2 regions of the Streptomyces sp. NBC_00038 genome follow, and region 1 is predicted to be linked to the other one. Evidence: riboswitches for the same ligand, from Rfam matches in the RefSeq annotation. Region 1 holds a riboswitch; the other holds the start of a gene.
What was found. Region 1 has a riboswitch for S-adenosylmethionine ahead of OG219_RS13580 (aminotransferase class V-fold PLP-dependent enzyme). Riboswitches for the same ligand answer to the same signal wherever they lie in the genome.
Positions count from the first base shown of each region.

Region 2: linked by a shared signal. The riboswitch ahead of OG219_RS48325 (putative leader peptide) and the one ahead of OG219_RS13580 (aminotransferase class V-fold PLP-dependent enzyme) in region 1 are both predicted to bind S-adenosylmethionine.

Region 1 covers NZ_JAPELQ010000001.1:2,954,934-2,958,131, forward strand. Annotated here, with positions in the region: gene OG219_RS13580 (aminotransferase class V-fold PLP-dependent enzyme) at 1-1,358, opposite strand, end outside; SAM riboswitch class IV at 1,546-1,662, opposite strand; gene trpD (anthranilate phosphoribosyltransferase) at 1,788-2,852, opposite strand; gene OG219_RS13590 (cytochrome bc complex cytochrome b subunit) at 3,007-3,198, opposite strand, start outside.
Region 2 covers NZ_JAPELQ010000002.1:523,941-527,138, forward strand. Annotated here, with positions in the region: gene OG219_RS45460 (NtaA/DmoA family FMN-dependent monooxygenase) at 1-478, opposite strand, end outside; gene OG219_RS45465 (LLM class flavin-dependent oxidoreductase) at 497-1,753, opposite strand; gene OG219_RS48325 (putative leader peptide) at 1,833-1,922, opposite strand; SAM riboswitch class IV at 1,995-2,108, opposite strand; SAM riboswitch class IV at 2,325-2,470, shown strand; gene OG219_RS48330 (putative leader peptide) at 2,507-2,572, shown strand; gene OG219_RS45470 (glutathione S-transferase family protein) at 2,665-3,198, shown strand, end outside.

The DNA.
Region 1 (3,198 bases):
ACGGCCGGGACGCAACGCCCGTCCTGCGTACGGTAGTTCCACTTCGCGCCATCGCTGACGAGCTCCTTGACCGCGCGGACGAAACGCTCGACGTGCTCGTCCGGCGTGCCCGCGCCGAAGCTGACGCGGATGGCGTTGAGCGACTTCTCGCCGGGCGCGGCCTCGGGGGCGCCGCACTCGCCCTGGGTCTGGGGGTCGCTGCCGAGGAGGGTGCGCACCAGCGGGTGGGCGCAGAACAGGCCGTCGCGCACCCCGATGCCGTACTCGGCGGACAGCGCGGCCGCGAAGTGCGAGCTGTTCCAGCCCTCGACGACGAAGGAGATGACGCCGACGCGCGGGGCGTCGTCGCCGAAGAGCGAGAGGACCCGTACCTCGGGCACCTCGGCGAGACCCGCGCGGACGGTCTCGATGAGCTGCTGCTCACGGGCGACGAGCGTGTCGAAGCCGGCCTCGGTGAGCGCCTTGCAGGCGGACGCGATCGAGTACACGCCGATCACGTTCGGCGAGCCGGCCTCGTGCCGGGCGGCGCTCTCGTGCCACTCCACGTCGACGCCGCCGTCCGTACGCCGGGACACCTTGCGGCTGGCCCCGCCGCCCGCGAGGTACGGCTCGGCCTCGCGCAGCCAGTCGGAGCGGCCCGCGAGGACACCGGAGCCGAAGGGGGCGTACAGCTTGTGCCCGGAGAAGGCGACCCAGTCGACGTCGAGGTCGCGCACCGACACCGGGTGGTGCGGGGCGAGCTGCGCGGCGTCGAGGACGATGCGCGCGCCGTGCGCGTGGGCGGCCGCGGCCAGTTCGCGCACCGGCCACAGCTCACCGGTGACGTTCGAGGCGCCCGTGACGCAGACGAGGGCCGGACCCAGCGGGTCGCGGCCGGCGAGCGCGTCCTCCAGGGTCGCGACGGCCTCCTCCGGCGTACGCGGGGCGTTCAGGTAGGTCACCCGCGCGTCCCGCCACGGCAGCAGCGAGGCGTGGTGCTCGGTCTCGAAGACGAAGACCTGGCAGTCGGCCGGAAGGGCCCCGGCGAGCAGGTTGAGCGAGTCGGTGGTCGACCGGGTGAAGACGACCTGGTCGTCCTCCCGGCAGTCCAGGAACTCGCCGACGGTGGTGCGGGAGTTCTCGAAGAGGTCGGTGGAGAGCTGGGACAGGTATCCGGCTCCACGGTGCACGCTGCCGTAGTAGGGGGCGTACGCGGCCACGTCGTCCCACACGCGCTGGAGGGCCGGGGCGCTGGCGGCGTAGTCGAGAGCGGCGTACGTGACCTCGCCACCGGTGACGAGCGGGACGGTGACATCACGGCCCAGAACGGGCAGCTGGGCACAGACGGTCTGGTCGGCGGCAACGGTGGAGACGGACATGGCGAGCTCCTGTGAGAGGCAGAGGGAATCACCACGCGAGCGGGTACGGGGACGTACGGCTCAGCGCGGGAAAAAGTGAAAGGGGTGTGCGAAGAGGGGCTCTGCGCCCTATCGCATTCGCTTGCTCACAGAAGGCTCCCTCGAATGACCAGGACCCCTGGGCTCCATCCCTCAATCGAGGGCGAGGGGTCCGCGCTTGCCGTAGACCTCGCTGCCTACGGCCTGGTCTTCACCCGGAGCACCCCGCCACGGACGGAGGGTTGCTGGACAGTCGGCCGGGGCCTCATGACTGTCACTCATGACCTGCCGAAAAACCTACGCGACCCGATCACGACACCGCAACCCGTGTCCGGATCCCGGAACGCGAAAGGGGCCGGACCTCTTCGGTCCGGCCCCTCCGCATCGCGAACGCGTCGGTCGCCACAGGCGCTACGCGTTGGTGGCCGCCACCCACCGCTCCAGCGTCCGCTTGGCCGCCCCCGAGTCGATGGCCTCAGCCGCCTTCGCCATCCCTACGCGGATCTGGTCCGCGAGCGGCCCGCCGTCCGGCGACAGGGCGACCAGCGCCGCCGCCGAGTTCAGCAGTACGGCGTCCCGCACCGGGCCCGTCTCGCCGTCGAGCAGCCGGCGCGCCACGTCCGCGTTGTACGTGGAGTCCGCGCCCCGCAGCGCCTCGATCGGGACCAGGTCGATACCGACGTCCCTCGGGTCGAAGGTCTCCTCGGTGACCTTTCCGTCCCGTACGACCCACACCCGGGACGTGGACGTGATGGTCAGCTCGTCGAGCCCGTCGTCGCCGCGGAAGACCAGTGAGGAGTTGCCGCGCTCCGCGAAGACGCCTGCCACGATCGGCGCCATGCGGGGGTCCGCGACGCCGACCGCCTGCGCCTTGACCCGTGCCGGGTTCGTCAGCGGACCGAGCGCGTTGAAGACCGTACGGATGCCCAACTGCCCGCGCGCGGCGCCCACATGACGCAGCGCCGGGTGGAACTTCACCGCGAAGCAGAAGGTGATCCCGGCCTCCTCGGCCACCTCTGCCACCCGCTTGGTCGTCAGCTCCAGGTTGACCCCGAGCTTCTCGAGGACGTCGGACGCGCCGGAGGCGGAGGAGGCCGCCCGGTTGCCGTGCTTGACGACCTTCGCGCCCGTACCGGCGATGACGATCGCCGACATGGTGGAGATGTTGACGGTCTTCGCCCCGTCACCGCCCGTGCCGACGATGTCGACGGTCTCCCCCGGCACCTCGATCACGTTGGCGTGCTCGTACATCATCCGTACGAGCCCGGTGATCTCCTCGACGGTCTCTCCCTTGGCCCGCAGCGCCACCGCGAACCCGGCGATCTGCGCGTCGGTCGCCTCACCGCGCATCATCAGGTTCATCGCCCAGGCGGTGTCGTCCGCGCTCAGGTCACGGCCGTCGAGCAGGCCGTTCAGCAACGCCGGCCAGGAACGGCCCGCCGCGGTGTCGCCTCCAGCGGGGTTCACAGCGCTCATGGTCGCTCCTGGGTTCTCAGAGAGGTACGAGGGTGGACTCACCCCCGTACGTAGGGGTGAGTCCACCCTATCCAGCCCGGGAGACGGCAAAGAGCCCCGTCCATGCAATGGACGGGGCTCCAGCCGTGGCGATCAGCGAGGATCGTCGGGGAGATCAGTGGTGGCCGTGGCCGCTCGTGATCTCCTTGTACTCCTCGACGGTGGGCTTGGGGATCTGCTGGTCCTCCCCGTAGTAGCCCTTGCTGAGCTTGGCGCGCAGCTTCTGCGAGCCCTTCACCTTGCGCTCGACACCGTTCTTGTCGACCGACGGGCCGATCTGGGCCGGCTCGTACTGCTCGTGCGCCGT
Region 2 (3,198 bases), on a different contig from region 1:
CCTTGGCCCTGGAGTACCGCTCCTCCTGCGGGAGGAAGCCGCCACGGCGGAAGTTCTCGCCGGTGAAAGCGTCCCAGGAGGTGACGACATTCCAGGCGGCGCGCCCGCCGGAGAGGTGGTCGAGGCTCGCGAACTGGCGGGCCACCTCGTAGGGCTCGTTGAACGTGGAGTTGATGGTGCCGGTCAGGCCGAGGTGTTCGGTGACGGCGGCGAGCGCGGTGAGGACGGTGAAGGTGTCGGGCCGTCCGACGACGTCCAAGTCGTAGATCTTGCCGCCCTGTTCGCGCAGTCGGAGGCCTTCGGCGAGGAACAGGAAGTCGAACTTGGCGCGTTCGGCGGTCCGCGCGAAGTGTGCGAAGGAGCTGAACTCGATGTGGCTGCCGGCCTCGGGGTCGCTCCACACGGTGGTGTTGTTGACGCCGGGGAAGTGCGCCGCGAGGTGGATCCGCTTGAGCGGCTTGTCCGTTGACTTGCTCATGAGTTGGGTCCCTCCGGCTCAGGCGTGGGCGGCGGCGTAGCGGTTGGCGGGGCGGGCGAGGCCCAGCAGACCGCGCAGGGTGTCGGCCTCGTAGGAGTGCCGGAAGGCGTCGCGGCGCTGGAGTTCGGGGACCAGGCCCCGGGTGATCGCCGGGAGGTCATGGCCGACGACGGCGGGACGCAGTCGGAAGCCGGTCAGTCCGGCCTGCTGCAACTCCTGGAGCAGGTCGGCCAGTTGCACAGGGGTACCCGTGAACACCTTCGCGTCACTGGTGTACGGGTAGCCCGCGAGGGCGTCGAGACGCTCCCTGCGGGCGACGGCCGCGGCGGGGTTGTTGTCCAGGAACACCACCAGGTCACCGAAGAGGTGCAATGGCTCCTCGGCGCGTCCGGCCGCCTCCTGTTCGGTGCGAACCGCGGCGACGATGGCACGTGCCTGCCCGGCGTCGTGCGGAGTGACGTATCCGATGTCGGCGCTGCGGCCCAGCAGCCGGAAGGGTGCGCCCGTTCCGGATTCATGGGCCAGTGCGGTGACCAGGGGCTGGCCCTGTGGCGGACGGGGCGTGATCGAGGGGCCCTTGACGCTGAAGTGCTTGCCCTCGAAGTCGATGTAGTGCAGTTTGTCGCGGTCGACGAAGCGGCCGGTGGCAACGTCCCGGATCTCCGCGTCGTCCTCCCAGCTGTCCCACAGCCGGCGCACCGCCTCGACGTAGTCGGCGGTCTCGTCGAAGAGATCGACGATCAACTCCTGCAGGGCCGGGGTCTCCAGGTCTTCGATGCGGAGCTTCGGGAACGAACGGCGTCCGAAGTGCGCGGCCTCGTTCCGCCGCGCGGACGCCTGCACCCGCAGGCCCGCGCGGCCGGAGCTCACATAGTCGAGGGTGGCGATGGCCTTGGAGATGTGGAACGGCTCCGTGTGTGTGGCCACCACGGTCGGCACGAGTCCTATATGGCTGGTCAACGGCGCGACGCGGGCGGCGATGAGGACGGCGTCGAGTCGGCCGCGTACCTGGTCGGTGCGTCCGTCCGGTTCGCTTAGGCGCGCGGACTGGGGACCGAGCCCGTCCTCGATGGTCACGAAGTCCAGCAGGCCGCGTTCGGCCTCGGTGACCAGATCGGTCCAGTACGCGGCGGTGAACAGCTCACCGGGACGGGCCACCGGCTCGCGCCAGGCGGCAGGGTGCCAGCCCGCGCCGTCGAGGGCCACAGCGAGGTGCACCGCAGAGGCGGTAGGAGAGGAGGGAGGGGAAGAGGGCAGCGAGGATGACAAGGACACGACTGGGGTGCCTTCCTGATCGACCGTACGAGATCACCGGGCCCTCGGTTCGGAGAGGGTGCGGCGGCGAGGTGACAGGTCAGGGACGACAGAGCGCGCCGGCCACGCGCTGAAGGTCGATGTGCGGCCGGGAGTACAGGTGCACGCGGCGGCGCGGGGCGAGAACCATGACACGGAGGCGGGGCAGGGCCTGCACGTCCGTCACCTCCGCCCTTCCGGCTCGGCGGGCTGGAGGCCGCCGGCGTCGCGCTTGCGGAACCCGGGACGGGCACCGCCTGGTCGTCACCTGGAGCACCCCGCCGCGAAGGAGGGTTGCCGGTCAGCAAGCCAGGGCTTGACGCTGACGCTCATAACCTGCTGGGGACGTTACGGGAGGCCACAGCGGTGCGCAATGCCCGGAGATCATGGTCGTTCTCACAGCGCCGTGCCTCCCCGGAAGGGACAACCACCCTGCCGCGCAATCTGTTCCACCCCGCGCATCCGGCTTGAGCCGCGCCGGATGACCACCTGGTGAGACTCCGCCGGAGGCCTTCTTGACGGCCTCACGGAGCGCACCGACACTGACGAGGACGGTCACGATTGTCAGCGCCCCTCGGGCAGGTTTCCTCTGCTCGTACGGTTATCGGCCCCGGCCCGCTGGCAGGCAACCCTTCCACCGCGACGGGGTGCCCCGGGTGACGACCGGGTTCCGCCGGTGCGGCGGGACAAGCGTGGTCTCGCGTCTGGCGAGCCCCGAGTGTGGGACCGGTGGGAATGACCAAGAGCGGTTTGACGAGGCGCCTGCACATCGATTTGTTGCGGGTCTCCAGCGCCTACTAGTCCGAGCGGTCCGGACCGGTACGAAGCGCAGTCACTCCGTTCCGCCGCGGTACCCACAAGGCGACCGTGGCCTCCTCGTCCCAGGGAGAGTCATGTCCGAGACCCTGTCCTCGCACGTCCCGAACACCGGAACCTCCCGCGCGTGTACCCCAACCACGTGCGCCCCCAGCTCACTTGACGCGATCCCTCGCCCCCGGATCACCGCTACACCCGCCACGCGCCCGCACCGTTTCCGCAGCCGCATCGGCGTCGGTCTGGCCGGCGGCTTCTACCCGGCACCGCACCGCTACGAGCTGTATCTGTCGGCGCGCTGTCCCCTCTCGCTGCGCGTCTCCATCACGCTCGACCTGCTGGGCCTCAAGGACTCCGTCGCCACCACGCTCCTGGCACGCCCCGCCGACACTCCCTGCGCTTTCGCCTCACTGCGCAGCGCGTACGAGGCGACCTGGCACCACTACGACGGTCCGCTGACCGCGCCCGCGCTGTGCGACCGGTGGAGCGGACGCGTCGTCAGCAATCACACGCCCGACATCCTGCGCGACCTCGCCGACCTCCTCACCGACCGCGCCGGATCCTGCCACTCCCCGCTCCGCCCGTCGGCCCTCGCCGCGGACATCGACGCCCTT